Regions from separate parts of the Hyphomonas sp. CACIAM 19H1 genome, predicted to be linked through region 2. Evidence: riboswitches for the same ligand, from Rfam matches in the RefSeq annotation. Region 2 holds a riboswitch; the other holds the start of a gene.
The links. A riboswitch is a leader RNA that binds a small molecule or an ion and turns the genes downstream of it on or off. The one in region 2 is predicted to bind cobalamin.
Positions count from the first base shown of each region.

Region 1: it holds a riboswitch for cobalamin, as region 2 does, so the genes downstream of both, BBF93_RS05515 (TonB-dependent siderophore receptor) here and BBF93_RS12265 (TonB-dependent siderophore receptor) in region 2, are expected to answer to the same signal.

Region 1 covers NZ_CP016437.1:1,143,547-1,158,857, forward strand. Annotated here, with positions in the region: gene BBF93_RS05495 (NAD(P)(+) transhydrogenase (Re/Si-specific) subunit beta) at 1-397, opposite strand, end outside; gene BBF93_RS05500 (proton-translocating transhydrogenase family protein) at 401-772, opposite strand; gene BBF93_RS05505 (Re/Si-specific NAD(P)(+) transhydrogenase subunit alpha) at 769-1,896, opposite strand; gene BBF93_RS05510 (SDR family NAD(P)-dependent oxidoreductase) at 1,956-2,723, shown strand; cobalamin riboswitch at 2,937-3,125, shown strand; gene BBF93_RS05515 (TonB-dependent siderophore receptor) at 3,243-5,093, shown strand; gene BBF93_RS05520 (ABC transporter substrate-binding protein) at 5,090-5,887, shown strand; gene BBF93_RS05525 (iron ABC transporter permease) at 5,884-6,867, shown strand; gene BBF93_RS05530 (ABC transporter ATP-binding protein) at 6,864-7,613, shown strand; gene BBF93_RS05535 (hypothetical protein) at 7,732-7,974, shown strand; gene galU (UTP--glucose-1-phosphate uridylyltransferase GalU) at 8,071-8,943, shown strand; gene BBF93_RS05545 (threonine/serine dehydratase) at 9,106-10,101, shown strand; gene cpaB (Flp pilus assembly protein CpaB) at 10,291-11,175, shown strand; gene BBF93_RS05555 (type II and III secretion system protein family protein) at 11,175-12,473, shown strand; gene BBF93_RS05560 (hypothetical protein) at 12,476-12,739, shown strand; gene BBF93_RS05565 (hypothetical protein) at 12,736-13,953, shown strand; gene BBF93_RS05570 (CpaF family protein) at 13,950-15,311, shown strand, end outside.
Region 2 covers NZ_CP016437.1:2,636,823-2,652,133, forward strand. Annotated here, with positions in the region: gene cbiB (adenosylcobinamide-phosphate synthase CbiB) at 1-357, opposite strand, end outside; gene cobC (alpha-ribazole phosphatase family protein) at 354-890, opposite strand; gene cobS (adenosylcobinamide-GDP ribazoletransferase) at 881-1,657, opposite strand; gene cobT (nicotinate-nucleotide--dimethylbenzimidazole phosphoribosyltransferase) at 1,654-2,658, opposite strand; gene BBF93_RS12240 (DUF1636 domain-containing protein) at 2,663-3,061, opposite strand; gene BBF93_RS12245 (ABC transporter ATP-binding protein) at 3,055-3,864, opposite strand; gene BBF93_RS12250 (iron ABC transporter permease) at 3,861-4,907, opposite strand; gene BBF93_RS12255 (ABC transporter substrate-binding protein) at 4,900-5,763, opposite strand; gene BBF93_RS12260 (hypothetical protein) at 5,756-6,346, opposite strand; gene BBF93_RS12265 (TonB-dependent siderophore receptor) at 6,390-8,306, opposite strand; cobalamin riboswitch at 8,480-8,693, opposite strand; gene BBF93_RS12270 (iron ABC transporter permease) at 8,718-9,746, opposite strand; gene BBF93_RS12275 (ABC transporter substrate-binding protein) at 9,910-10,752, shown strand; gene cobO (cob(I)yrinic acid a,c-diamide adenosyltransferase) at 10,749-11,354, opposite strand; gene cobN (cobaltochelatase subunit CobN) at 11,335-15,102, opposite strand; gene cobW (cobalamin biosynthesis protein CobW) at 15,107-15,311, opposite strand, start outside.

The DNA of each region.
Region 1 (15,311 bases), 1.5 Mb from region 2:
TCAGCGAGACGGGATTGATGCCGGTAACGCCGAGGATGCCGAAGCTGCCGGGGGCGTACAGCGCAGCGGACGCCACGAGCACGGCGGCGAGGCCGACGAGCGAGTGGAAGGCCGCGACGAGCTGGGGCATGTCCGTCATCGGAATTTTACGCGCGATGATGGCGCCGATGGTGCCGCCGATGGCGACCGCGCCGATCATCAGGGCCCAGGTGGCCGGATCCAGCGAATCCCAGAGCAGGATGATGGTGGTGGCAACGGCAATGGTCATGCCGATCATGCCGTTGCGGTTGCCCTTCTGGCTGGTGGCCGGGCTGGAGAGGCCGCGCAGGGCGAGGATGAAAAGGATGCCCGAGACGAGATAGAGCAGGGGCGCCCAGGTGGAATGGAACTGGTCCATAGGTCAGCTCCCCTTCTTCTTGTACATGGCGAGCATGCGCTGGGTGACCAGGAAGCCGCCGAAGATGTTGACGCTGGCAAGGGCGACGGCGATGGCGCCGAGGATCTTGGCGACCCAGCCTTCCGAGGAGAGGCCATGGGCGGCCGCAGCGACGAGCGCGCCGACGACGATCACGGACGAAATCGCGTTCGTCACGGCCATCAGCGGCGTGTGCAGCGCGGGGGTAACCGACCAGACGACGTAATAGCCGACGAAACAGGCGAGCGCGAAGATCGCCGCCAGGAACACGGTGGAGTTGATGCCGCCAGCATCGGCAAAGGCCGGGAGCGCGAAGGCGGCGAGGGCGAGGGAGCTGGCAAGAGCGCGTTTCATCACTTCAGCCTTTCGCTAACGGTTGCGCCGTTCCGGGTGAGCAGCATGGCGACGACGACTTCATCCTCGGTGTCGAGGGTGAGGGCGCCGCCTTCGGCTGTGATCAGCGGAAGGAAGGCGAGCAGGTTTTTGGCGTAGAGAGACGAGGCGTCGGCCGGCAGGCGGGCGGGCAGGTTTGAGAAACCGGCCACTTTCACGCCGCCGACATCGACGATCTCATCGGCCTTCGAGAGCGGGCAGTTGCCACCCTGGGAGACGGCCATGTCGACGATGACCGAGCCGGGCTTCATCGAGCGCACCATTTCTTCGGTGATCAGCACCGGCGCGGGGCGGCCGGGGATCAGCGCCGTGGTGACGACGATATCCTGCTTGGCGATGTGGCTGGCGGTCAGTGCGGCCTGCTTCGCCTGGTATTCCGGCGACATTTCCTTGGCGTAGCCGCCGGAGGTTTCGGCCGCCTTGAACTCGTCATCCTCTACCGCGATGAACTTGGCGCCGAGCGAGGCGACCTGTTCCTTGGCGGCGGGGCGGACATCGTTTGCCGTGACGACCGCGCCGAGGCGGCGGGCGGTGGCGATGGCCTGGAGGCCGGCCACACCGGCGCCCATGATGAAGACTTTCGCCGGGGCAACCGTGCCGGCCGCCGTCATCATCATCGGCATGGCGCGGCCATAGATCTGCGCCCCTTCGATGACGGCGCGGTAGCCAGCCAGGTTTGACTGGGACGAGAGCGCATCCATCGACTGGGCGCGCGTGATTCGGGGCGTGAACTCCATCGAGAGCGCCGCGATCTTCTTCGCGTTCAGCGCCGCAAGCTCCTCGGCCGGGTAGGCGAAGGGCTCCATCAGCGCGATCAGCGCGGCGCCATCGGGCAGGGCGCCGATCTCGCCAGGCTCCGGGCGGCGGACCTTGAATACAATGTCTGCGCCCTTCGCCGCCTCAGCCGCCGAGCCAGCAATGCTGGCGCCTGCTTCGGTAAAGGCTGCGTCCAGGAAACCGGCAACGGTTCCCGCTCCTCCCTCGACCGTGACCGTGTGGCCCAGGCCAATTAGCTTCTTGACTGTCTCCGGAGTTGCCGCCACGCGGGTCTCGCCGGGTCGCCGTTCTTTGAGCACTGATATCTTCATGGCGCTCTGGATTAGGTTAAACTTTGCGCCGTGCAATAGTTATTTTGAGGGTTTAGGGCATGAGTATGTTTAGTCTGGCTAATCGCGTGGCTTTGGTTACCGGAGCGTCAAGCGGTCTGGGGCGCCATTTTGCGCATGTTCTGTCCGATGCCGGGGCAACCGTTGTCCTTGCGGCACGCCGGATGGACCGTCTTGAAGAGGTTGCCGCCGCGATCAACCGCAAAGGCGGCAATGCGCTTTCGGTGGCGATGGACGTGACCGATGATGGCAGCATCGTGGCCGCTTTCGACTCGATCAAGGAAGCACTCGGCCGGCCCGCCGACATCATCGTCAACAATTCCGGCATGTCCCGCGAGGGCTGGTTCCGCGACATGAGCGAGGAAGACTGGAACGCGGTGATCGACACCAACCTCACCGGCGTGTGGCGGGTGGCCAAGCATGGCGCAAACGCCATGGTTGCGGCCAAGGCCAAGGGTTCGATCATCAACATCGCCTCGATCACCGGCCTCCATCCGCAGGCGATGACGACGGCCTATTGCGTCTCCAAGGCCGGGGTTGACCACATGACCCGCCAGATGGCGCTGGAAATGGCCCGCTATGGCGTGCGGGTGAACGCGATTGCGCCGGGCTATTTCAAGACCGAGATCAATGACGATTTCCTCGACAGCGAGCAGGGCATGCAGATGATCCGCCGCATCGCCATGCGCCGCATTGGCGACATCAACGAACTGGCCGGACCGCTGCTGCTGCTGGCGTCAGACGCAGGCAGCTTCATGACCGGCTCGACGCTCGTGGTTGATGGCGGGCATCTGCTCAACAGTCTTTAACAGGACGGCTTCCAGCCAGATCCCGATCTTCGTCACACTCGATGCGCGCAGCGCATCTGAGTGCCCATCACCTGAACTTGCCATTGGCTTTATCGGCGAGGTTTGGAGATGGGCGCTCAGATGGCCTGAAGGCCATCGAGCGTGACGAAAGGTGAGGGAGTGGAGAACGGCCATATCGATGCCCCCGCTTGCCGCCCCGCAAAATCCGCATTACAGCGCCTTCACGCGACAGGTGCCCGGTAAAGTCCGGGTGAAAAGGGAAGCCGGTGGGAATCCGGCGCTATGCCCGTAACTGTGAGCGGGGAGCCGTGAGAGCCATACGCCACTGGGAAACCGGGAAGGCAGCTCTCTCCGGCGATGATCCGCAAAGTCAGGAGACCTGCCTGTTGCCGTCGTTGGCTCGCCGTCCGGGAACAGGCGTAGGGCCGCGGAAGGCACCCTTCCGTTCATGCGACATGTCATGAACCCGCCGCGGGGAGGTAACGCACATCCTCCGGCCAAAGAAGGACCTGTGGACCCATGTTCCTCAGACTTACCCTCATGGGCGCGTCTGCGCTTGTTCTCAATGCTTCTCTCGCGCAGGCTGAAGAAGCCCGCGTGCTCGATCCCATCGAAGTTTCCGGCCTGCGCCCGGTCGAACTCGACAGCGTGACATCTTCCGTATCCGTACTGACGGCGGACGATCTGGCCGTTCGCCTGTCACCCAACCCCGTAGACCAGTTGCGCGCTGTTCCGGGGGTGGCCGTTTCCCGTGCGGGAAGCGTTGGTGGTTTGACCCAGGTGCGGATGCGCGGGGCTGAGGCCAACCATACGCTGGTCCTCTTTGAAGGCATCGAGATTTCCGATCCGGTGAATGGTGAGACAGATTTCGGCCTGCTGACGGCGCTGCCGGTTGGGCGGATCGAAGTGTTGCGCGGGGCGGCGTCCTCTATCCACGGATCAGACGCGATTGGCGGCGTGGTGTCGCTTTCGGCGGCGCGGGAAGCAGGGTTCAACGCTTCTGCGGAGGCGGGCAGCTTTGGCACCGTGCGCGGCGCTGCGGGGTTTGGTGGGCCAAATTTTGGTGCAGCGGTTACCGGCTTTACGACAGATGGCGTGGACTCCTCTGGCACGGGCGGCAGCAAGGATGGATCTGAAGCGTTCTCCGGCCTGCTGACCAGCAAGCTTGATCTGGGGGCGGACTGGGCGCTGTCTCTGGTTGGCCTGGCGCGGCAGACGGAGTCTGAATTCGATTCGGATACGGATTATGACGGGCTTCTCAACGACACTGACAATCGCACCGAGGCGGATCAGTGGTTGATCGGCGGCGCGCTGACGGGCGCTTACGGGCCACTGGATCACGTGATCCGCGCCAGCTTCAACCAAGTGGAGCGGGACAATTTCAGTGGCGGGGCAAAGACGGATGACGCCAAGGGCAAGCGCACGAAACTTGCCTGGTCGCCGAGCTATACCAGCGGTATCCACACGCTGACCGGTCTGGTGGACTATGAGCGTGAAACTTATGATCGCCGCGACGTTCAGTATGGTGGCGGGACCGATGCGTCCGAAGCGTTTGAATCTGTCGGGTTTGCCGGTGAATACCGCCTTGCGGCCGGCGCTTTCGACTTCTCCGCATCGGCGCGTCATGACGACAACAAGGGCCGGTTTGACGATGCCACCACCTGGCGTCTGGGCGCGGGGTATGCGTTCGATCAGGTGAACGGGCGCATTCGCGGCTCTGTTGGCACGGGCGTGAAAAATCCAACGTTCACGGAACTGTTCGGCTTCTTCCCCGGCAGCTTCGTCGGCAATCCGGACCTGAAGCCGGAAGAGTCCACCAGCTGGGAAATCGGTTGGGAACAGACGGTCGGCACGTTCAGCTATTCGGCGGCCTATTTCAGTGCCGATCTGGATAACGAGATCTACACCGCCTTCAATCCGGATTTTACCTCCACGGCGGCGAACCGCGCCACAGACAGCGAGCGCAGCGGCGTTGAACTGGCGGCGCGCTGGCAGGCGCTGGCAAATCTGGCGGTCTCCGGCCAGGCGACCTTCTTTGACTCACAGGACAATAACGGCGTGGATGAAATCCGCATTCCGGATGCCACCGCTTCGCTGGCGATTGACTGGACGGTGAGGCCGGATGGCCTGCGGCTGGGCGCGGCGCTCGATTATGTGGGCGAACAGGGCGACACGGATTTCGGACCGTTTCCGGCCCGCCCGGTGACGCTGGGTGCCTACACGCTGGCGTCCGTCACGGCGGAATATCCGCTCACGGATCGCATTGCGGTGACCTTGCGCGGCGAGAACATCTTCGATGAAACCGCCACTGACATCTACGGCTATAATGGCCCCGGTGCCGGTGTATTCATCGGGCTGAAACTGAAGTGAGACTGAGGCTTGCCGCCTTGCTCCTGATGGGGCTGACCGGCTTTGCTTCGGCAGAGCCGGCCCGCCCTACAATCGTGTCGTTGGACTATTGCGCCGATCAGTTCGTGCTGGCGCTGGCAGACCGGGAGCAGATCCTTGCGCTCTCAAAGGATAGCGAACGACAGTTCAGCCATCTGAGAGACAAGGCGGCAGGCATTCCCAAGGTGCGCGCGGCGGCGGAGGATGTCGTCGCGCTCGCCCCGGAGGTTGTCGTGCGCAGCTGGGGCGGGGACGCGCGGGCGCTGGCGCTTTACCAGCGTTTCGGCATTCGCACGGTGCAGATCGGCTATGCAAATGACGTAGACGGCACGGGCGACCTGCTGCGCGAGGTAGCCTCCGCCATCGGGCAGGGGCCGCGGGCGGAGGCTATTCTGGCGGCAGCGCCCAAGCCGGCTGCGCCGAGCGGGCGGGCGGCGCTGTATGTGACACCGGGCGGGGTGAGCGCGGGCAAGGATACGATGATCGCCTCGATCATGACGCATGCGGGTCTTGAGAACGCCAATGCCGGAACGGGCTGGACAAGTCTGCCGCTGGAAAGTCTGGTGATGGAGCCGCCGGGGCTGATGCTGGCGGCGTTTTTCGGGTTTGATGATGATGCGACCGACAGCTGGTCTGTCTCGCGCCATCCGGTGATGCGGCGGCTGATGGCGAAGGCGCAGGTGATCGATATGGACGAGTCCCGCGTGTCCTGCGGCGCCTGGTTCGTGGCGGATGAGGCGGCCGATATTGCCGCCGCACTGGAGGCGGCGCGATGAGCCGCCTGACGCTCGGGCTGGCGCTGGTGGCGGCGGTTCTGTTTGCGATCTCCGGGCTGTTGGGCACGGCCGCAGTGCCGGTGGGGGACGCGCTGGCGGCGCTTGCCGGGCAGGGCGACGCGCGTGTGCAGGCGATTGTCTGGGAGCTGCGCCTGCCGCGCGCGGTCGCGGCGTTTGCGGTAGGCGCAGCGTTGGGGCTTGCGGGGGCGGGGTTGCAGGGGTTGTTGCAGAACCCGCTGGCCGAGCCGGGCGTGCTGGGTGTGTCTGCCTTCTCTGCTTTGGGCGCGGTGGTGGCGATATTCTTCGGCTTTGCGGCGGTGAACAGTTTTGCTGTGCCGGTGGCGGCCATCCTGGGCGCGGGCGTGGCCACGCTGCTGCTGGTGTTTGCGGCGATGCGCGGGGCAGGCAGCGTGACGCTGCTGTTGATCGGCATCGGGCTTTCCAGTTTTGCCGGGGCGCTGATGTCTCTGGCCCTCAACATGGCGCCGAACCCTTACAGCCTGGCAGACCTCGTGAACTGGATGATGGGCTCGGTCGCCAACCGGTCCTGGCACGACATTCTGCTGGGCGCGCCGGGATGGGTGATCGGGGCGGCGCTGGTGTTTCTGGCGGGGCCGGGGCTGCGGGCGCTGAGCTTTGGCGACGAGACGGCAACCAGCCTGGGCGCAGACCCCCGGCGCATTCGCCTGCTGGTGATTGGCGGCACGTCGCTGCTGGCGGGCGCCAGCGTGGCGACAGCGGGCACCATCGGCTTTGTCGGTATCGTGGCGCCGCATGTGATCCGGCCGTTCGTGCGGTATGACCCGCAACGGCTGCTGATCCCGTCGGCGCTGCTGGCGGGCATCATCCTGATGGCGGCGGATATTGCGATCCGCGTGCTGCCCTTCCAGCAGGAGCTGAAGCTGGGCGTGGCGGCGGCGCTGGTGGGCGGGCCGGTTTTCATCTGGATCGCGGCGCGGCTGGGGAGGGCGTCGTCATGATTTCGGCGGAGCATCTGAGCGTGACGCTGAATGGCCGGGATGTGGCGCGGGACGTTTCCTTCTGGCTGACCAATGGCGAGATGGCTACGCTGGTTGGCCCCAACGGCGCGGGCAAGAGTTCGGTGCTGAAGGCGCTGGCGGGCGTGGTGCCTTGCCAGGGAGAGGTTCGCATAAGCAGCGCCCCGGCGGACAAGCTGAGCGTGCGGGAGCGGGCAAAGCATCTGGCCTGGCTGCCTCAGACCCGGCCAGTGGCCTGGAACCTGAGGGTGGAGGATGTAGTGGCGCTGGGGCGGTTTGCGCAGGCGCCGGCACCGTTCGACCGCATGGGGCCGGCCGATCAGGCCGCGGTGCGCGAGGCGTTGGACAAGGCCGACGCGACCCATCTTTCCGGACGGTCGTTTCAGGCGCTTTCCGGCGGGGAGCAGGCGCGGGTGCATCTGGCGCGGCTGCTGGCGTCGCCGGCGCCGGTGCTGTTGCTGGACGAGCCGTGCGCAGCGCTGGATGTGGCGCATCAGCTGGACCTGATGCAGGCATTGACGACGGAGGCGAAGGCGGGGCGAACGCTGCTGATCGTGCTGCACGATCTGGAACTGGCGGCGCGGTTTTGCCCGCGCATTCTTGTGATGCACGCGGGCGCGCTGGTCGCCGATGGCGCGCCGGAGGCGGCGCTTTCGGCGCAGACGCTGGCGGATGTTTTTGGCGTCCGGAAAAACGACAGCGGGCGGCTGGAGCGTGCAAATCGCTGATATTGCCGGCCATTTCAGAGCGTTATCTGGAATTTTCACTGCCGCGTTAGGGCGATGTTAGGCCAGTTTTGGGACAAATCCGGACAATTCGGGACAAACAGATCCCAAGGGTGACCCCATGAACGCCGTCAAGAAACCCCATGACCGGGAACCGGAAACGCCCGCCGCCAAGCCGGCCGACGAAATGGCAGAGGCGCCGGCGCGCACGGGCCACCATTCCCCCGTTCATATTCTGCATTCCCGTCTCGAGGCCGCCTTTACGCCGCAGAATGAAAGCCGGCTGATGCGCATTCTCACCATGCTGCTTGTGGTTGCACTTTCGACCTGGCTGGCAGCGCAGGTTCTGCTGGGCGGGGCCTGAGCGATTTTCACCTGACACTCGCCTGACGGGCGATTTGCTGGACACAGGCAGGATGGGACGCTAGGTCACTGCCGGGTTTCAAGGAGTTTTACGCGCATGCGCGTCAGAAAAGCTGTTCTTCCCGTTGCCGGGCTCGGCACGCGTGTGCTGCCGGCCACCAAGGCCATCCCGAAGGAGCTGCTGCCGGTCGTTGACCGGCCGGTGATCCAGTATGTGGTGGACGAGGCGCTGGAAGCGGGCATTGAGCACATCGTGTTTGTGACCGGCCGCAGCAAGGGCGCCATCGAGGACTATTTCGACCATGCCTATGAGCTGGAAACCCAGCTGGCCGCCAAGAGCAAGACCGACATCCTGAAACAGGTGGAGGCTTCGCGCCTGCCGGCGGGGTCCTCCAGTTTCGTGCGCCAGCAACAGCCGCTCGGCCTTGGCCATGCGGTGTGGTGCGCGCGCGATGTGATCGGCAACGAGCCCTTTGCCGTGCTGCTGCCCGACGTGATCGTGAAGGGCAAACCTTCGAGCCTGAAACAGATGATCGACGCCTATGACAAGGTGGGCGGCAATGTGATCGCGGTAGACCCGGTTCCGGAGGAGCGGGTGTCTTCCTATGGCGTGATCGCGCCGGTGTCGCGCGACGGGCGCCTCATCAAGATGTCCGGCATGGTGGAGAAGCCGCCGCGCGAGAGCGCGCCGTCAAACCTCGCCATCACCGGCCGTTACATTCTCCAGCCGGAAATCTTCGGCCTTCTGGAAAAGCAGGGCGCAGGCGCAGGCGGGGAAATCCAGCTGACCGATTCCATGGCGAAGCTGATGGAGATCCAGGATTTCTACGCCTATGAGTTTGAAGGCAGTGTGCATGATTGCGGGAACAAGACCGGCTATTTCGACGCCGTTCTGGCCCATGCGCTGGATAATCCGGATACGGCGGAATTTGCCAAGGCGCTGGTGAAGAAGACCGCGCAGGGGCTTTGATCTGATTTTTGCCGGGGCGCGGGCTTATGCCAGCGCGGGCCTTCCCTCCAGGGGATAAGGGGCACTCAGGCTGACGGGGTGAAATATCCTGTCACATGAAGTGGGAGAGGCGGGTCTTTTACCCGCTTTACCCGGCGTCGCTCTTCTGATTATCACGGCGCCATGACAAAACCGCTGAAACTCCCCGCTTTCGAAGATGTTCTTGCTGCTGCCGAGCGCCAGCGCGGCGTGGTGCGCGAGACGCCGGTACTTTCGCATCCGGCGCTGGATGAACTGGCCGGGGCGGAACTGCTGATCAAGGCTGAGTGCCTGCAGGTGACCGGGAGTTTCAAGATCCGCGGGGCGATGAACCGGCTGGCGCAGGTGCCCCCTGAAGGAAAGGCGGCCGGCGTGGTGGCGTTTTCTTCCGGCAACCATGCGCAGGGCGTAGCGCGGGCCGCGCGCCTTCTGGGGATGCCGGCGCTGATCGTAATGCCGGCCGATGCGCCGCAGGTGAAGGTAGACGGCGTGATCGCCGATGGCGGCGAGGTTTACCTTTATGATCGCAACACCGAAGACCGCGAGGAAATCTGCGCGCGGCTGGCGGCTGAACGCGGCGCCGTGATTGTTCCGAGCTATGATGATTTTGACATCATCGCCGGGCAGGGCACGGCGGGGCTTGAGTTTGCGCGCCAGGCAGAGGCGATGGGCAAGCCGCTGGACCATCTGATTTCCCCTGCTGGCGGCGGCGGACTGATCAATGGCGTGGCGCTGGCCTTCGGGCAGCTGTCGCCAGCCACAAAAATTTGGGCGGCGGAGCCGGAAGCGCATGACGATTGGGCGCGGTCTCTGGAAGCGGGCGAGATCCTCGCCAATGCGCCGGGCACACGCTCGATCTGTGACGCCATCCTTACGCCAAAGCCGGGCTATCTGACGTTTGCGCTGGGCCAGCGCCAGCTGGCGGGCGGTTTGCGGGTTTCCGACGCAGAGGTGCGCGAGGCCATGCGGATGGCTTTCCGTTACCTGCGCGTTGTGGGCGAGCCGGGCGGATGTGCTGCGCTGGCGGCGGCGCTGAAGGGGGTGCCTGAAGGGATGAAGGGCAAACGCATCGGCATCATCCTTTCAGGCGGGAATGTGGACGCCGCCCTTTATGCCGGGATCATTGGCGGGGCAGCCTGAAACATGGTTGACGTGAATTAACCCTGTCTGCTTACGGATAATAATTCGTAAGCGCGCTGCCAGTATGGTTAAATTCACCTTCCGCCCCCGGATGAGATTAACCGCGTCTCTTTCAGGAGACCTTATAACGCATTGCTTAAACCTGTAGCCGGGAACGCAGCAGAAGCTGTGTTGATAGAGGGCTTCAGAATGAAAGCGATACCCCTGATAAGCCTTGGCTTGTCTCTGGCGCTGGGCGCGGGCGCTATTTTTTTCGGGCGCGAGTTCATGGGCGGCGGTGGGCCGGAGGCGAATGCCACCGTGGTGGCGGCGCCTGCAATCCAGATGACGCAGATTGCCGTGGCGAAGACAGCGATCGAGCCCGGCAAGCTGATTGATCCTACAATGGTGGAGCTGCGGGACTGGCCAGAGAACGCCGTTCCGGCGGGCGCGCTGCGCGCCGTTTCCGATCTGGGCGAGAAAGCTTATTCCCGCGGGTTGATGGTGGCGGGTGAGCCGCTGCTGGCGGAGAAGATCGACATGACCGGCAGTGTGCTGACATTGGCGGCGAATATCCAGCCGGGGATGCGGGCCGTTTCGGTGGTGGTTTCCAACGATACCGGCGTGGCAGGGTTTGTGCTGCCGGGCGACCGTGTGGATGTGAACGAGTTTGTCGAGGAGAAGGACGCGCGTGCGGCGCCGGAAGATGCGCGGCGCTCGGCCAATGTGCTGGCGCAACCTGTGCTCAGGGGCGTGAAGGTTCTGGCTGTGGACCAGACGTTTGAATCCGGCCTTGAGGGCGCGCGGCCTTCCAATACCGTGACGCTGGAAGTGACGCCGCAGGACGCGCTTCTGCTGGGCGCGGCGAGCCGGCGCGCGGCGCTGGGCCTTGCGCTGATCGGGCGGGAGGAAGAACTCGCCGAGGTGATCGAGGCGCCGAAGGCGGCGAAGAAACCGCAGACACGCCCGGCGCGGACGGCGCGTGCGCCCACGACGGCCACTGTGCGCGTGATCAATGGATCGGAGGATACGCAGGTGACGACACCTGTGGCGCCGCCGGCAGTTCCTGCTGCGGCAACGGGAGGGGCAGGCTGATGCGCAGCATGAAACGTATACTGATGGCTGGAGTGTTGGCGGCGCTCTGCGCGCAGCCCGTGCTGGCCTGGACGCAGCGGTCCGCTGCGGCGGGGGCTGACCGGCTGGAACTGCGCCGGGGGAAATCGGCAGTGGTGGAGGCGGATGCGTCCTTTGCGACCATCGTGGTGGCCGATCCGGAAATCGCCGAGGCGATGCCGACTTCCAACCGCTCTTTCTTCGTGCGCGGCAAGCGGCCGGGCGGGACGACGGTACTGATCTATGATGAAGCGGGCGCGATTGCCGAGCTGATCGAAGTTGAGGTGAAGCTTGGCCTGGACGAGCTGCGCGGGGATCTGCGCCGCCTTCTGCCGGGGGAGATCATTGATGTGTATGCGGTGCATGACGGCGTGTATCTCGACGGCAAGGTGACGACGGCAGCGGCCGCGGAAATGGCGCTGCAACTGGCCGAGCGGCATGTGCCCGGCGGGGTGGCGAATGGGCTGTCTGTGGGGCAGAGCCAGCAGGTGATGCTGGAGGTGCGCTTCCTGGAAGCGAGCCGCAATGCGGTGCGTGAAATCGGCTTTGGCAACACGATCAACGCCAATGATGTGGTGGTCGGCACGGAGAGCGGAACGGTTTCCGGCCTGCTGGAGAAGACGCTGGCGGTGTTCACCAATGTGGGCGGCGAGAATATCGATATCCGCCTGCGGGCACTGGAGGAAAAAGGCATTATCCGCACACTGGCGGAGCCGAACCTGGTGGCGCTGTCTGGCGATACGGCGAGCTTTCTGGCGGGGGGCGAGTTTCCAATCCCGGTGGCGAGCCGCGACAATGAAGTGACCGTTGAGTTCAAGAAGTTCGGCGTGAGCCTTGATTTCACGCCGACTGTTCTGGGCGATGGTCTGGTGAACCTCCGTGTGCGGCCGGAAGTGTCGGCGCTGGACCGGGGCAATGGCATTCGCGCGTCCAACATCGATATTCCAGGCGTCTCCGTGCGCCGGGCCGATACGACGGTGGAACTGCATGACGGGCAGGCCTTTGCCATCGCGGGCCTGCTTCAGAACAATTACAGCAATGACGTGCGCCAGACGCCATGGGTGGGCAATGTGCCGGTGCTGGGGGCGCTGTTTTCTTCCAAACGGTATCAGCGCAACGAAACCGAGCTTGTCATCATCGTGACGCCGCGCCTCGTTCAGCCTTTCTCGCATCCCGAGGCTGTATCCTCGCCGCTGGACGCTGTGGCCGAGCCGACAGAGGCGGAGTTCTTCCTGCTGGGGCAGACTACCGCAAGTCCCACCGTATTTTCAGGGAACTGACCATGATCAAAATCGTGCGACTTTCAATTCTTGGGGCTGTGTTCACTGTTGCAGCCTGTGCCTCCTATGACCGGCAGGATCAGTATGTGCTGGGCGAGGCGACGCGGGCGAACATTGCGGCGCAGGCTGTGCGGGATGTGAACCTGCCCAATTCTCGCCCTGTGGAGACGAGTTCCGGCGTGCGCGCGGCCAAGGCCGTCCAGGCGCTGAATGAGGGCAAGACGAAAAAGCTCGCCGATGCCGGCGGAACGGGGGGCGGGGAGTGACCCACGGAGCGATAGCAGCGCAGATGCCGGGCGCAGAGGGCGGGCGAGCGCCCCTACCGCCGCTGGCAGTTCTGGCGCGGGGAGACGTCGCCGCGTCGCTGGCGCCGATATGTACGGAGCTGTTTGATGTTTCCGCGCTGACGCCGCCGGAGACGGTGTTGCGGCATGGCGGCGGGCTGATCCTGATTGAGCAGGGTATGCCGGGATGGGACCAGCTATTGCTGTTGTTGGCGGTGGAGCGGCCGGGCAGCGCCGTGATCGTGGTGTCTGATCAGCTGCCGGCGCATATGGTGCGGGCCCTGATGAAGATCGAGGCCTCCGACATTCTGCCCTCTTCTGCCGGCGCTGGCGATATAGTGGGCGCTTTCGAGCGTCTTTGTGAGACGCGGGTGGCCGAGCGGGAAAAGGCGCCGCCTCAGGCCTCTGTCTGCTGGGCATTTCGCGGCGCCGTGGGCGGGGCGGGCGTTTCCACTCTGGCGATTGAAAGCGCCTTTGCGCTGGCGCGGATTGTGGGGCCCGGCAAGGTATGCCTGGTTGATCTTAATCTCGCGGACGGGATGACGGCATCCTTCCTCGAAGCAGTGCCGAAGCTGGACCTCAAGGCGCTGTCTGCTGCGCCCGAGCGGCTGGACGCGCGGCTGATGGCCGCCTGGTGCTGGCAGCATGAGGATGGCGTGTCGATCATTGCTTCGCCGCGTGATCCCGATGCTGACGCGCTGGCAACCGAAGCCGCCATCCTGCGCCTTCTGGATGTGGCGTGCAGCAGCTTTGAATATGTGCTGCTTGATATGCCGCGCCACATGATGCCCTGGACGAAGCCCGTTCTGGCGGCAGTGGATCAGGCTATTGTGGTCAGTGAGCTGACAGTGCCGAGCCTGCATGCGGCGGCGGATATGTGCCGGGATATTGACGCGTTGCGCAAGGATGGCAGCAAGGCGCGGCTTGTGCTGAACCGCATGTTCCCGAAGAAGAATTTCCGGGCAGGATTTCCGGTGGAGAAGGCCGAGAAGTCCATCGAGCGGATGATTGATGTGACCATTACCTCTGATTGGGACGCAGCGCGCACCGCCGTGAACCTCGGCAAGCCGATTGCCGACGTGAAGCCGAAAAGTCCGCTGGTGGCCGATGTGGCGGGGCTGGTGCGCAAGCTGGCGCCGGAGGAGGCGCTCGCCACGCTGGCGGCAAACCATAAAGCCAAGAGGGCGAAGCGATGAGCCGGTTTGGATTTACCAGCGCGGCGCCCAAGCTGCCGGAATCAGCGCCCGTGGCCGTTGCCCCGGTATCGCCCGCGCAGCGCGGTAAGCCGGAGCAGGCTGCGTTTGACCTTCTGGACGCAAAGCTGCGCGTGCATGCGAAGCTGATCGACGAGCTTGATCTTTCCGCGCTCGACAAGCTGGACGACGAAACGATGCGCCGCCGCGTGCGTGGCATCATCAGCGAGATCATCCGCAAGGAAGAGATGGCGCTGTCTGCGGCCGAGGAGGCGTCTTTCGCCGATGCCGTGATGGACGAGATGACAGGGCTTGGCCCGATTGAACCTCTGCTCAAGGACGATTCCATTGCGGACATCCTGATCAATGGCTGCAATCAGGTATATGTCGAGCGGCGCGGCAAGCTGCAGCTGGCGCCGGTGCGGTTTGCGGACAATGATCACCTGCTGCGGATCGTTCAGCGGATCGTGGCCGCCGTGGGGCGGCGCGTGGATGAGAGCCAGCCGCTGGTGGATGCGCGCCTACTGGATGGAAGCCGGGTGAACGCCGCTGTGGCGCCGATTGCCATTGATGGACCGCTCGTCTCTATCCGGAAGTTTTCAAAGTCTCCCCTGACGATGGACAAGCTGGTGGATTTTGGCGCAATTCCAAAGCCGGTGGCGGAGTTCATTCTGGGCGCTGTGAAATGCCGGGCGTCCACGGTCATCTCCGGCGGCACGGGCTCTGGCAAGACAACGCTGCTCAATGCGCTGTCTTCTGCCATAAGCCCCGACGAGCGCCTGATTACCATTGAGGACGCCGCCGAACTGCAGCTGCAGCAGCCGCATGTGGCGCGGATGGAAACACGCCCGCCGAATATCGAAGGCAAGGGCGAGATACGCCAGCGGGAGCTGGTGAAGAATGCCCTGCGGATGCGGCCGGACCGGGTGATCCTCGGCGAGGTGCGCTCGGAAGAAGCGTTCGACATGCTGCAGGCGATGAACACCGGCCATGAAGGCTCGATGGCAACGATCCACGCCAACAATCCGCGCGACGCGATCACCCGCCTGGAGCAGATGGTGATGATGGGCGGCATGAAGATTTCCGAAGAGGCCATCCGTGGGCAGATAGCCTCTGCGGTGAACTTCATTGTTCAGGCAACACGGCTGTCGGATGGTTCGCGCAAGGTGATCTCGATTGCCGAGATTACCGGTATGGAAGGTTCTGTTGTGCAGTTACAGGAAATCTTCAAATTCGAGCGCACCGGCACCTCGCCAGAAGGCAAGGTGCTCGGTCATTTCGCTGCCACGGGCCTGCGTCCCAAATTCATGGATGAGATGGAGCGCAAGGGCGTGTTCATGCCTGCGGGCCTGTTTGATCCC
Region 2 (15,311 bases):
CAGGTTTCCCGCCTCCAGCGGCGCGGCGATGGCAGCGACATGGGCATACAGGCTGCGCGAGGCGAGGAGGCTGGAGGCGATCAGCATTTCGAGAGCCGCGCCCCAAAACGTTTCGGGGATGAGCCGGGTGAGCGCGACGGCGGCGCTGCCAGTGGCGGCGAGGGTGAGGAGGCTGGTGAGGGCGCCGAGGGCGTAGCGGGCACGGTGGCTGAAGGCGGAGCGGTTGAGGCGGCGCTCCAGCGCGGCTATGAGCGCGCCGATCCACACGACAGGATGGCGGATGCGCCGATAAAGCCAGTCCGGCCAGCCGAACGCCGCCTCCAGGGCGAGGGCGCCGGCCATCAGCAGCGCGGTCATTCCTCCCTCGCCTCCAGCCCGTCGAGCCATGTGGCGGAGGCATAAGCGATGCTGGCCTGCCAGGCGCCCGCCTGCCCTGCTGCGGCCAGCGCGGCGCGCACCACGCCGGCATGGGTGATGATGAGGATGTTTCCGGGCCAGCGGCGGACGCAGGTGAGGGCGCGGCCGACACGGTCTGCGAGGTCTGCCACGTTCTCTCCGCCATGAGGGCGGCCTTCGAAGAAATGCTCTGCCCACGCATTTATTTCGCCTTCGGGAATTTCCGACCAGAGGCGGCCTTCCCAGCGGCCAAAATCCATTTCCTGGAAGCGATGATCGACAAGCGGCACAAGACCCCGCCGCGCGCCCAGCCAGTCGGCGAGCCGGCGGCAGCGGGTGGCCGGGCTGGTGATGAGGTGGTCAAAGGGCGGCAAACCGGCAGCGAGCGCGCGCGCCTCTTCCTCGAAACTCGCGGCGAGCGGCACATCGAGGCGGCCATAGCAGAGTCCGTCTGTGCCTTCCGGGCGGGTGTGGCGGACGAGGATCAGAGCCATGCGAGAAGCCCCAGATAGAAGCCGATTTCGCTGGCCTGCTGAACCGCGCCGAGAGCGTCTCCGGTATAGCCGCCGAGCTTTGGCTCGAAGAAGAGGCGCAGGGCCACATGGCCGAGGGCGAGACCGGCGAGGGCGGAGAGGATGGCGCCGGGGGGGCAGTGGGCGGCGCCTATGAGGGCAGCGAGGATGGCGGCGGCGCTGAGCAGCGTGACGGCGAGGCCGCCCCAGCCGAGGCCGGTAGCGACCGGCTTTGCCTTGCCCTCAAAACGGACATAGCGGCTGGTGGCGATGACGAGCACGGCGGAGGCGCGCGATAGTCCGTGAGCGGCGATAAGCGCCGCGAGGACAAAGGCAAGCGGAAGGGCGGCGAGCGCGGCGGCCTTGAGGCCAAGCGCCAGGACAAGGGCGGCGGCGCCATAGGTGCCAAGGCGGCTGTCTTTCATGATCTCCAGGGCACGCGGCCGCGTGACGCCGCCGCCGACGCCATCAAATGTGTCGGCAAGGCCATCCTCATGGAAGGCACCGGTGAAGAGCAGTGTGGCGGCGGTGGAGAGCAGCGCGGCGAGGAGCGCCGGGAACACCTGCGCAGCGGCCCAATAGGCGAGCGCGGCAACACAGCCGATGAGAAGGCCGATGAGGGGATAGTAGCGCGGCGTGGCGGCAAGCCGGGCCTGCGTGAACAGGCGCGCGGCCGGCACCGGCAGGCGCGTGAGGAATTGCAGCGCCAGCAGGAGGATCGCCGCCTCATTCATCAGCCAACGTATCATACCGGGCCGCTGACCCCTGCGTCTTCAAAGCTCGCCATATCGCGGAGCATGGCGGCCGCAGCGCGCACCAGCGGCCAGGCGAGCAGCGCGCCGGTGCCTTCGCCCAGGCGCATGCCGAGAGAGAGCAGCGGCGCAGCATCCAGCGCGGCGAGGAGATGCCTGTGGCCAGGCTCCGGCGAGGTGTGGGCGAAGATCATGGCGCGGCGGGCGGCGGGGTCAAGCCGGGCGGCGGCGAGCGCGGCGGCGGTGGCGATGAAGCCATCCACCAGGATCATCCGCCCTGCCCTGGCTGCGCCGAGCATGGCGCCCGCCATCATGGCGATTTCGAAGCCGCCATACTGGATAAGGGTTTCTTCCGCCGACAGAACATCTGGTGTGCGCGCGGCGGCGCGAGCGAGGATTTCTGTTTTGCGGGCGAGGGCCGCGTCATCCAGGCCCGTGCCCCGGCCTGTGAGGGCGGAGATGGAAACGCCAGTGAGCTTGTGGCCGATCAGGGTAGCGGCGGAGGTGTTGGCGATGCCCATTTCGCCGAAAGCGAGGGCGTCGTCATTGCCCTCTTCGGCGAGGGCTTTACCTGCGGCCAGGGCGGCGGCAAGCTGGGCCGGCGTCATTGCCGGGCCGTGTAGGCTGCTGGCCGTGCCAGGGGCAATGCGGCGGGAAATGAGGCGGGAGTGGATGATAGGATCGCCCGCGACGCCGGCATCGACAACGCGCAGGCTGACCCCGGATGTGGCGGCGAAGACATTGGCCGCCGCGCCGCCTGCGAGAAAGTTCAGCACCATCTGGCGCGTGACGGCCTGCGGGAATTTCGAGACGCCTTTCCCCGCGATGCCGTGATCCGCGGCAAAGATGATGAGGCCGCAACGCTCCATCCGGGGCCGGAGCGTGTTCTGGAAACGGGCGATATCCGCGGCGAGGCTTTCGATACGGCCAAGGGCGCCGAGCGGCTTGGTCTTGGCATTGATGGCGGCCTGGATGGCGGCGTCTGTCAACAGGGCCATGACTTCAGCCCACCACTTTGCCGGAGGGCGGGGAGCGGGTGATGAAGTGGCCTTTGACGCCCTCCGGCCAGTTCCTGTACGGAACAACGCCGTGCTCGCTGGCGAGGTAATGTTCGAAATAGTCGAGGATGGCGGTTGCCGCCTCCGCTGTCGGCTCGAAACCGCCAAGGACATAAGAGATCTTGCCGTCTGCGCGCAGATGGACCGTGCACCAGCGCGAGCAGGCGAAGAGGCAGGGCATGTCTTCGATGGCAATGGGGCCATCGCGCTTTGCCGCCTCGGCGCGGAGGGCCTCGGCAAGCAGGGCGCCGCCGCGTTTGCCCTCCTCATTCTCCCGCTCGGTCTCGGTGAGGCGGCAGGTGGAGCAGACCACGATGGCAGCATCAGAGGCAGGTTTCAGCATGGGCGAGGCTCCGGCTTTGAGGCGTCCGCATCCAGGCGGCGCCAGGGAAGAATGAAGGGTTCGGCCTCGTGCTGACCCTGAAGGGAGCGGATAGAATAGGCCGCGCGCAGATGCGTGTCCGTCAGCACATCCTGCGGCGCGCCCTGCGCCAGGACGCGGCCTTCCGACATCAGCACGGCGGCGTTGCAGAAGCGGGCCGCAAGGGCGAGATCGTGCAGCACACAGACGACAAGCTTGCCTTCATCAGCCAGGCTGCGGAGGAGCTCCATGACATGGAGCTGATGGTAGGGATCCAGCGCGGCGACAGGCTCATCCACCAGGAGGATATCTGTCTCAACCGCCAAGGCGCGGGCCATCATGACGCGGGCACGCTCGCCCCCGGACAGGGTTTCGGCGACACGGAAGCGGAAGGCGGAAACCTCCGTACGCGCCATGGCGCGGTCTATGGCGGCCTGATCCTGCGGACCGATATCGGAGAAAGGCCCGAGATGCGGCAGGCGGCCGAGCGCCACCAGACGCTCGACCTCCAGCGGCCAGTGCATCGTGTGCCCCTGGGGAAGATAGCTGAGCTTGCGGGCGAGCTCTTTGCGATGGAAGCTGGTGATGGGCGCGCCGCTCAGGCGTACCTCCCCTGCGGCGGGCTTCAGGAGATTGCAGAGCGCGCGCACAAGCGTGGACTTGCCCGCGCCGTTCGGACCGACAAGACCGGTCAGGTAGCCGGACCGGAAGCTGGCAGAGACGCCCGTGAGAATCCGTGTGCGGCCGATATCGACAGAAATGTTCCTGGCTTCCAGAAGGCTCATTCGACGCGCTGCCTTGTTCTGAGGATCAGATAGAAAAAGAAAGGCGCGCCGATCAGCGAGGTGAGCACGCCAAGATGGATCTCGACGCCGACCCGGATGAGGCGGGCGGCGATGTCCGCCGCAAGGACGAGCGCGGCGCCCGCAAGCAGGCTGGGGAGAAGCAGCAGGCTGGCGACATGGCCGACCAGGGGCCGCAGCAGATGGGGCACGACCAGGCCGACAAAGCCGATACCCCCGGAGACGGCGACCGTGCCGCCGATGGCCAGGCTGGTGCCGATGATGGCGAGGGCACGGACGCGCTTCAGATCAACGCCCAGGCTCCGCGCGGCATCTTCGCCGAGCGTCAGCGCATCGAGCGCCCGGCTGGTCAGCAGGAGGAGGATTACCCCGGCCAGCACAAAAGGCGCGGCGAGCGCGACATCATGCATCGACCTGTCCTTCACCGAACCGAGCATCCAGAAGATCATCTCGTTGATGGCCCAGGGATTGGGCGAAAGGTTCATCGCCAGAGAAGTGAGCGAGATGGCGAGGCCGCCGATGGCGACGCCAGCGAGAATGATCGTCAGGGTGCTGGCATTCCGGGCGGAGAGAAAATAGAGCACGGTTGTAGCGGTGGCCGCGCCCGCCATTGCCGCCATTGGCAGCGCATAGACAAAGGTTGCCGAGAGGCCGAAATAGATGGTGATGACGGCGCCGAAGCTGGCGCTGGAAGAGATGCCGAGAATGCCAGGCTCTGCCAGCGGGTTTCGCAGAAGCCCCTGCAGCACGGCGCCGGACACGCCAAGCCCGCCCCCGATGGCCAGCGCCAGCAGGAGACGTGGCAGGCGCAACTCCCGCACAATGGTGATGACTTTATCATCCCCAAGGCCGAAAAGGGCCGCCACAACATCCGTAACCGGATAAGTGACATAGCCGATAGTGAGCGAGACGCAGGCAAGGACCCCGATCAGCGCCAGAAGGGCGAGATTGAGGCTGAGCCAGCTGATGCGATGGCTGACGGTATGGGCGGCGCGGCGCGGCGCGGCTGTGGCTGCTTCAGTCATGACCACCTCCGAAATGTTCCCGGCGCTGGGCCGCAAGAGATTCCACAGCATCGATCAGCATGGGACCGGCGCAGGTCCAGTAACGGCCCGGCACCGGCATGACGGGCTTTTCCGCCGACAGCCGCGTGAACAGGGAATGGCTGGAAAAGCGCGCATTGACGCCTTTATGGGCCGTGTCGAAGAAACTGGTGACGAGACCGTCCGGCGGGGTGAGCACGAGCTGTTCCAGCGGGACGCGGCCCCAGCCGGTGTTGCCAAGGTCTGCCTGCAAATTGCGGAAGCCGGCATGGCGCAGGGCCGTGTCAACAAAGGTGCCCGCCCCTGCGCCGCCGCCTTCCGGACGGAAATAGGTGACGGAGGGACCTGCGTCTTCCTCCACCACCTGAGGGTCTATGCGGGCAAGGCGCGCCTGCATGTCGGCGATGAGGGCTTCGCCGCGCGCTGTCTGATCCAGCTTTGCGGCGACATCTCGTACGGATTGGGCAATCTCGTCGAAGGTGATGGTGGTGGTGGCAATGACGACCATCTCGACATCGAACTGGCCCATGATGCGGCGCAGCTCCATCGAGCCATGGCTGTTCAGGATCAGGATTTCAACATTCGCATCAAGAAACTCCTCCGCGCCGCCGCGATTGGAGGGATAGGCGGCGGCTTCTTCCGCGAAGGTGGAGAGTGGGCCCGTCGCCTGCCAGCTGAGCGAGGCGATCTGCTCGGGATCGGCGAGGGCGAGCAGATACTGGTCGGCGCAGATGCTGGCCGAGGCGGCGCGGGGTTTTGGCGTTTCGGCATGGGCGGACGCGGACGGTCCGGCAAGGAACGCCAGCACTGCCAGGCAGAAGGCCGCACGCCTAGCCATGCCGGAAGCCCTTCCCTTGCCGGTCCAGCGGGTCTGGCCCGTACCCGGCATAGTGCTGCATCAGATACTCCCAAAGCGCGAGGCGGGAGAAATCATTCTCCTCAGCCAGCTGATCATCGTCGGTGAGGAAGGGATTGGGCAGGAAGACCGCGATTTGCGGCTCGCCCGCCCCATTGAAGAGACGCAGACCCCAACTGACCGGGTGGCCATGCTTGTCGAGGCTGCGATAGAACTCAGCGCGGGCTGTGCGGCGGCGGACCATCAGTTCCGGGCCGCCGCCTTCACCTTTCAGGGCACCATAATTGCTGCCGATGCAGAGATGAAAATGCCCCCGGCCACCCCAATGGACGGTAAGATAACCGTCATTGAGCGTGATGCGTTCCGGCTTGCCGGGGGCTTTCAGTTCATAGGCGGCGCCCTGGATCAGGGGCCCGAAGGTGAGCTTCTCAGGATGATTCTCGAAGAGATCCCGCAGGAGTGTCTCGAGAAAGGACTGATTGGCAGGCAAGGCCCAGATATGTTCTGTGCGGCCGTTTGTCTGTATGTCCGCTCTCGGAATTCTGCGGCTGGTTCCGGTGGTCATGTTGCTGGCTCCCCTTGGGGTCTGACAGGGCGTTGCCGCACGCTCAAAAGCGCGCGCGAACGCCGAGATAGAGGCTGCGGTTGAGTTCGTTGCGCCCGTAGGAAAGCTGGTAGTCCTGATCCAGAGCGTTCACGAGGCGGCCATAAAGCGCGACCCGGCTGGTCAGATCATAGTTTCCGAGGAGATCAAGCGTGACAAAGCCAGGCGTGACGCCGCCATAGCTGGAGGCGTTATCCGACCGGTAGCGCAGACGTGTTGTGAGATCGAACCTGTCCGTCAACTGAGCTGTGGCGCTGGTTGTACCCGAATAGCGCGGACGGCCAAGCCAGAGGCCGGTTTCCTCATTCTGGGCATCCAGCACCATGAAGGATTGGGACAGGCTGAGCCAATCGGTTACCGAATAGCGCAGGCCGAGTTCGGCGCCCTGTTTCTTCGTGCGGCCGAACTGAATATAGCCGCCCGATGGCTTTCCCGGGGGATAGCCAAAGGCGATTTCGTCTTCCACATCGCTGTGGAATACGGAGAATTCCAGCGCAGCCCTGGCCCAGCTGATATCCACGCCGGCATCATAGCCTTCGGAGGTTTCCACTTTCAGGCCGGCATTGCCATATGTGGGGTCAAACAGCTGGTAGAGACCCGGTGCTTTGGCGCCTGTGCCATAGCTGGCGCGCAGCTTCACATCGCCGCCTGCGAGCGTGGCGGGCAGATAATAAGCACCGGTGACGCGATAGGTGTCGAACTGGCCGAAGCGTTCATTGTCGTCGAGACGGCCGGCGACGGTGATCGAAAGGGCTTCGGTGGGCCGGAAGGCAAGTTCGGTGAAGACGGAAGTGGTGGAGATACCTTCGCTGAAATTGCCGGAATAGAGCGTTACCTGATCCGTAGACTCATCTTCCCAGTTGAGACCGGCAGAAATCTGCACCTTGTCGAAGCCCGTATAGCGAGTGATGAACAAGGCTGTGTCCTTGGTGCCGTCATAAAGATCGCCCCCGGAAGAATAGAACGGGCCGAAATAGAGGCGTTCTGCATTATAGCGCGAGAGGGTCAGCTCGTTCTTCCAGGCACTGTCTGGTGTTTCATGCGTCAACTGAACAGCGTAGGCGGTGTCTTTCTTGTCGACCGTGTTGACGCTGTCGCTGGTGGTATTGTCGAGATCGGTGGAGGAGTCGTTATAGAAACCGACAACCTGGCCCGACAGGGTTTCGGAGAGCTGGTAGCCGGCGCGGCCGCTGATGGCCCAGACGGAATAGTCGTCGTCTTCGGTGACAGATAGGCCCGTGCGCGGATCTGCGATGGAGGGGCCTTCCGTCTTTGTGCCCGTCAGCGACAGGCGATAATCGAGCTTGCCCTGCTTGCCGAGCAGCGAGACGCCGCCGCGTTGCAGGAGATGGCCGCCATGTTCGGAGGCCACGCCGAGATAACCGCCTGCTTCGGCTTCCACATTGAAGCGGACGCCTTCTTCGGTAGCGCGCTGGGTGATGATGTTGATGACACCGCCGATGGCATCGGAGCCATAGAGGGAACTCTGATTGCCGCGCAGGACTTCGATACGTTCGACATCCAGCGATGTCATGTTGTCGGAGGAAAACTGCGTGCTGGTTGAACTGGGATCGCCGAGCTTGATGCCGTCGAACAGGAAGAGCACCTGATCATTATCCGACCCGCGGATGCTGACATTTGTGCTGCCGCCGGGGCGGCCGGCGCTGATCTGGACGCCTGGAATATCCTGCAGGGTTTCCTTCAGGGCGATGATCTGGCCGGTTTCCAGGGCCGCGCGATCAACGACGGCAATGGCGCTGCCGATCTCGCGCGGGGCGAGGTTCAGGCGGCTGGCCGTTATGGTGATGGTTTCCTGACGGCTTTCGTCTTCCGTTGACTGAGCATAGGCGAAGAAAAGTGAATTCAGGCTGGCGGCGCCGAGCAAAGCGCCAGTAATTGCTCTCACTGCATGTGAGGACATTGCTATTCTCCATCCGGGGGACAGGTCCCCCGATTGCATCCATACGGATGACCGAACGCGATCACTTTCCGGAGGGCGCCTGCGCGACAGCCGGAAGCGAGGGTGCGTTCAGCACCCGCCTCTCAGATGTCGCCACGACGGAGTTCCGCTCTGCCGACTAGACCCGGTCGGAAGAGGGGCGACAATTTGACGGCAGGTCTCCTGGCTCCCGGTTCATCGCTTCCTCCGCGCCTTCCCAGAACACCCTATCAGGCGCCCCAGTGGCATATCGCGGCAAAGCTCGCCGGTTACAGTTGCGGGTACAGCTGCAGATTCAAAGCTAACGCTCCTCACTGCATTCCCGTTTTAATCCCCCAATAAAGGGGAACCGTCATGAACGCCGATACATTTGGTGGCGGGACTTGTCCAGCCCTATGCTTCGCGCCGGCGCGTGCGATAGAGGATGATGACGAGAAAAGGCGCACCGATAAGCGCGGTGACGACGCCGAGACGCAGTTCATTCGTGGTCGGGATAAGGCGCACGAGGATGTCTGCCGCGGTGAGCAACAGCGCGCCCATGAGCGCCGAAGGCGCAATGAGACGCGAGGGAAGGCTGCCGGCAACACTGCGGGCGAGATGGGGCGCGACGAGACCGACGAAGCCGATCGCGCCGGTGACGGACACGGCGGCGCCGACGCCCAGCGCCACGCTGACAATCAGCCGCATGCGGACCAGTGTGAGATTGTAGCCAAGCGCGCGGGCGGCGTCTTCGCCGAGCGTGAGCGCGTCGAGGGCGCGTCTGTCACTAAAGAGAACCGCGAGGCAGAGCCCGATCAGCGGCACCGACAACCCCACATGCCGCCAGCTGCGATCCTCCGCCGAGCCGAGCAGCCAGAAGGTGATCTCCATCGCCGCGAAGGGGTTTGACGACAGATTGAGGGCAAGCGAAATGCCCGCCCCGGCCAGCGAACCGATGGCGATGCCAGCCAGAATGAGGCTAAGGCCGGAGGCAGAAAACATCGTAAAAACAAAGAGGAGAAGCGTCGCCGCAAGCGCGAACACCGCCGCCATGAGCGGCAGGAAAATGCCCGCGACGCTGGCGAAGCCGAAGTAGAGCGCGACAACGGCGCCAAGCGCGGCGGCGCTCGCGACACCAAGAATGGAGGGCTCTGCCAGCGGGTTGCGCAGGTAGCCCTGGAGCGCCGCCCCTGCCCCGCCGAGCATGGCGCCGACGCCAAGGGTGAGCATGAGGCGCGGCAGGCGCAGCTCCCGGATGATGGTGTTCGTCACCTCGTCTGCATTGCCAAACAGGGCCCGGAAAACCTCTCCGGCACCGATGTCGACAGGGCCGGTCATCAGCGACAGCGCCGCCATGACGAGCAGCGCGCCCGCGCCGATCAGCCATTTGGCAGTATCAGTGACAGCCTGCTCCGGGCGGAGGGGTGCGGCGGAAATCTGCATGGGTGGAACTCGTCAAGATCGATCCGAAGGCATTCCGTCAACTGAGTGTCCCGGAACCCGAGATCGTCCCTTAGACCAGAATGCGCCCCGGCGCCAAGCATGGCTTGCGATTTTTTCCGGTTGTGACATGGCTGCGCCTTCTCATGCGCCGGGAGCAGGTTTTATGAAGCGGAAAGCCCTGATTGCCTCTCTCCTGCTGATGCTCTCCGGCGCTGCCGATGGCGAGGCGCGGCCACACCGGATCGTTTCGCTGAACCTCTGCGCGGATCAGTATCTGATGGAGCTGGCGGACCGGGACCAGGTGGCAGCCCTTTCCCACAATGCGCGCAATCCGGCGCTTTCCTTCAGCGCGGAAAAAGCGAAAGACTGGCCGGTGTCGGACGGCAATGCGGAAGAGCTTACCGTGCTGAAGCCCGACCTCGTGATCGCGAGCCGTATCCGGCGGCCCGAGATTCGCATCTTCCTGGAGACACAGAATATTCCGGTATTGGAGATTGAACCAGCGCATACGCTGGAGGATATCCGCGCACAGACGCGGGCCATCGCCGGGGCCATCGGCGCGCAGGCGCGCGGCGAGGAATTGATCACAGATATCGAGAGGCGGCTCGAGGCCGCACGGGAAGCCGCGCCGGAGGTACGCCCCGCGGCCGCCCATTATCAGCGCCGGGGGTTCATTTCGGGGCAGGCCACCCTGATGTCTGAAATCATGCGCTGGGCCGGCCTTGAGAACATCGCCGGCCGGATGGGCGCACGCCGCACACAGAGGGTCTCTATGGAAGTGCTGCTGGCGGCCCAGCCGGACATCCTTGTGACCGGCGTGCCTACCAGTAACGAGCGGGACATCGGCAAGGAAGTGCTGGACCATCCAGCGCTGAAAACCCTCTATGCCCGGGCCCGCTGGATCGAGATTCCCGAGGCGATGACCGTTTGCGGCGGGCCGTCCTTTCCGGCAGCGGTGGAGGAAATGCAGCGCCAATTCAAGGCATTAGAAGAAGTTCCGCACTAAAACTCGATCCCCGCCTGCGCCTTCACGCCGGAGCGGAAAGGATGTTTCAGGAGGGTCATCTCAGTGACCAGATCGGCCGCTTCGATCAATTCTTCGGCCGCGTTGCGTCCCGTCAGTACGACATGGCTATTTTCCGGCCTGGCGGCGAGCGTTTCCAGAACATCCGCCAACGGAATATAATCATAGCGTAGCGCCACGTTGATCTCGTCACACACGACGAGGCGGATTTCGGGATCGAGGATCATGGCTTTTGCCGCCTCCCAGGCCTTCATGGCAGCCGCGATGTCGCGGGCCTTATCCTGTGTTTCCCAGGTGAAGCCTTCACCCATAGCCTGCATGGTGACGAGATGCGGGAAGGCATCGAAGACCTGTTTCTCACCGGTTGCCCAGGCGCCCTTGATGAACTGGATGATGCCCACCTTCATGTTGTGGCCGATCGCCCGGCAGACCATGCCCATCGCGGCCGTGCTTTTACCTTTACCCTTGCCAGTGTGGACGATGATGAGGCCCTTCTCCACCGTCTTGCCGGAAATGATCTTGTCACGGACGGCCTTTTTCTTTTTCATCTTTTCATTGTGACGGTCATCGTCCTGAGCGGTCATGGGGGGCTCCTCCGGTTTGAGCAATCAGGGTTTCAAGAGTGGGGCGGACGCTGTTGAGGCGGGGCTTCCAGAGGCCCCGCTCCAGCGCCTCCAGAAAACGCGCCGCCATTTCGCGAAGGGCGGCGGGATTATTATCGCGGATGAAGGCGGCAACCCTGCCGTCTGACAGATAGGCGCCGTATAGCATATCGAACTGATGATCCTTGACCGCATCGGTGGTCGCGGCAAAAGCGAAGAGATAATCCAGCGTGGCGGCCATCTCGAAGGCGCCCTTATAGCCGTGGCGTATAGCGCCTTCGATCCATTTGGGATTGGCCGCGCGGGCCCGCACGACGCGGGCAATCTCTTCCGCCAGGGTGCGCACCTTTGGGGTTTCCGGGCGGGAATGATCGGTGTGATAGATCACCGGCATCTTGCCCTTCAAGCCTGCAGCGGCTGCCGCGAGGCCGCCCTCGAACTGGTAGTAATCATCCGAGTCGAGAAGATCATGCTCGCGGTTATCCTGATTGTGGACGATGGCATCGGCGCTGCGGATGCGCCGCTCCAGCGAGGCGCGATCATCCCTGCCCGCCTGACCGCCGCCATAGGCATAGCCGCCCCATTCGAGATAGGCTTCTCCCAACGACCCCCGGTCCTGCCAGATGCCTTCATCGATGAGCGCCTGGAGGCCTGCGCCATATGCGCCGGGCTTAGAGCCGAATACCCGCGCGCCGGCCTGCATGTCGGCTGCGTATTCAGCGTGGCCCTCTGCCATCAGCGCGCTGCGCTCTTCCTGATACCGGGTGGCGAGTGGATTGTCCGCCTCTGGTTCTTCCAGTTTCATGATGGCGCGGGCGGCCGAATCGATCAGGTCCATCTGGTCCTGAAAGGCGTCGCGGAAAAAGCCCGAGACGCGGAAGGTTACATCAACCCTGGGGCGCGCCAGAAGAGCGAGCGGGAGAATTTCAAATCCCGTGACGCGGCGCGACGCATCATCCCATTTCGGGCGGACCCCCATCAGGGCGAGGGCCTGGGCGACATCATCTCCGCCTGTACGCATGTTTGATGTTCCCCACGCGGAAATGGCCATGGCACGCGGCCACATGCCTTCGCGCTGGCGGTAGTCCTCGACCAGAAGCTGGGTCGATTTCCAGCCGAGCGCCCAGGCGGTTCGCGTGGGAACGGAGCGTGTGTCTACGGAGTAAAAATTCTTTCCCGTAGGCAGCACATCCGGGCGCCCCCGCGTGGGCGCGCCGGAGGGGCCGGGCAGAACGAAGCGGCCATCGAGCGCGGCAAGGAGACCGTGAATCTCCTGTTTCCCGCACGCCGTAAGCGATGGCAGCAAGACGCTGCGAACATAGCTCATCACGGCATTCGTTCGCGGCCAGTCCGCCGCTATCGGCGCGCCCTCTACGAGCGCCGCGGCGAGCCCCTCGAGCCGCTCCACGGTATCGCCATGGGTTCGCCAGGCATCCGGAGACAGGGCGGCGAGATGTTGCGGCCGGGGCCCTTCCCAGGCATCTCCGAGACGGCAGTTCAGCGGATCGAAGCCAAGGGCCATATCGGCCGCCAGGGCCCGCAGGAGCGAGGCGTTTGCGCCCTTTCCATCATGACGCGGGGCGCGAGCGATGGCGACGGCGAGATCCGCCAGCAGACGCCCTTCCGGCGCGCGGCCGAAGACATGCAGCCCGTCGCGGATCTGCATTTCCTTCAGCTCACAGAGGTAATTGTCCAGAGCGGCGATGGCCTCGTCTTCGTCTCCGGGCGTGTAGATGCCATCCCGATCAAGGCCGGCACACGCTGCGGCCTCAAGGATTTCGCGGCGCAGAGGCTTCAGCCGCCGTGCATCCAGGCTGGCGGCTTCGTAATATTCGTCCACCAGCGCTTCGAGATCTTTAAGCGGGCCGTAGCTTTCCGCGCGGGTCATTGCCGGTGTGAGATGGTCGATGATGACGGCGCTTGCGCGTCGCTTGGCCTGTGTGCCCTCGCCGGGATCATTGACGATGAAGGGGTATATGTGCGGCAATGGGCCGAGGACCGCCTCCGGATAGCAGGCCTCGGACAGGGCGAGCGCCTTGCCGGGAAGCCATTCTAGATTGCCGTGCTTGCCCATATGGACGATGGCATGGGCCCCGAACGCCCGGCGCAGCCAGGCATAGAAGGCCAGATAGCCGTGAGGCGGGGGCAGGTCCGGACTGTGATAGGTTTCCACCGGATTGATGTTGTAACCGCGCGCGGGCTGGACACCGAGCACAACATTCCCGAAGCGGTGTATCCCGAGCCGGAAACCATCCGCCGACGGCTCAAAGAAGGGATCCTGCTGCGGGGCGCCCCAGCGCGCTGTTATCTGATCGCGGACAGTTTTCGGAAGGGATTCCCAGAAGGCGGTATACTCTGCCAGCGGTAGGATTACGCCGGCCAGTGAAGGGTCTTTGCGGCGGTCATTTGTTGGGCCGCTGAGAAGAAGGTCCATCAGGGCGGCGCCGGAGTCCGGGGCTTGTGGCACTGTGTATCCGGCCGCGCTCAGGGCTTTCATCACTTCAATCGTTCCGGCGGGCGTATCGAGGCCGACGCCGTTGGCGAGGCGGCCGTCACGGTTGGGATAATTGGCAAGGATGATGGCGATCCGGCGGTCTGAAGCGGGCATGCGGCGCAGACGCGCCCAGGCGGCGGCCTGGGCCGCAACGAATGCTGTCCGGTCCGGCAAGGGCACATGCCGGACGCCGGCATGCTGTGTCAGAGCGCTGGAGGCGGCGCGCTCCTTGAAGGCAATGGCGCGGGTCAGGATACGGCCATCGACCTCCGGCAGGGCGACACTCATGGCCACATCGCGCGCGGAGAGGCCGCGCGTGCCGGTGGCCCATTCCTCGCTTGCGCCGCTGCTGAGCACCGCCTGAAGAATGGGGCAGCCGGCACATTCCAGAACCGAGGGTTGGCGGGTTTCGCCGGGAGTGGATACGGCGAAGCCTGTGAGATTCAGGATGATGTCTGGTGATGCCTCGGCAATCAATCTGCTTACGAACGCTTCGCAGAACGTGTCCTTCAGGCTGTGCAGGAAGACCGGTAGGGGATTTAGGCCAGCTTCATGAATGGCGGTGATGAGCGCGTCCAGCGCCTGCGTTTGCCCGGCGAGATAATAGGCGCGATAGAAGATGATCGGGGCGATGGGCGCCTGCCGGCCCCAGAGTTGGGCCATGTCGCTCATAGCGTCCGGCGCGGCGCCGGGCCAGTAGAGACCGGCGCGCGGGATTTCTGCAGGTTCCGGGCCAGGCAAATCCCGCCGGTCAATCATCCAGGCCGTATACTGAAGGAATGCGGAGAGGTTATCCGGCCCGCCTTCCTGAAGATAGACCCAGAGGCGTTCCCGGTCTTCAGGGGAGATGGTTGAAAGTCCTTCAAGGTCCGGATCGGGGCGGCCATCGCCGGGTATCAGGGCGAGCTGGACGTTATTTTCCCGAGCGGCCCTGACAATCTCCGCAACGCCATAGGGCCAGTATGTGCGCCCACCGAGCACCCGCACGCAGACGATTTTGGCGTGAGCAATCACCTTCTGGACATAAAGATCGACAGAGAAATTATGCTGCAGGGTCATCAGATTGGCGAGGCGGAGCGTGGGCGCGCCCTCGCCTGCCCGGCGCTGCGCCACTTCCAGCGCCGACAGATCTGTATCTGCCGCCGAGAGGACAACGATCTCGCCAGGCGACTGGCCGAGATCAACCGGCTCTGAGCCATCGCTGACCTGACCATCCCGAATGTTCAGGAGATGCATCGGCTCAGCCGCCCTTCAGGATCCGCTCGGCATTGGCGCGGTCGAAACCCGAAGCGCCGATGACAACCAGCCGCCCCGCGCGCGGCTCGGCTTCCTTCCAGGCCCTGTCGAAATGCCAGTTCACCCGGGGGCCGACCGCCTGTACCAGAAGGCGCATGTCACGCCCTTCCACCGGCACGAATCCTTTCACCCGGTAGACTTCCTCAGCC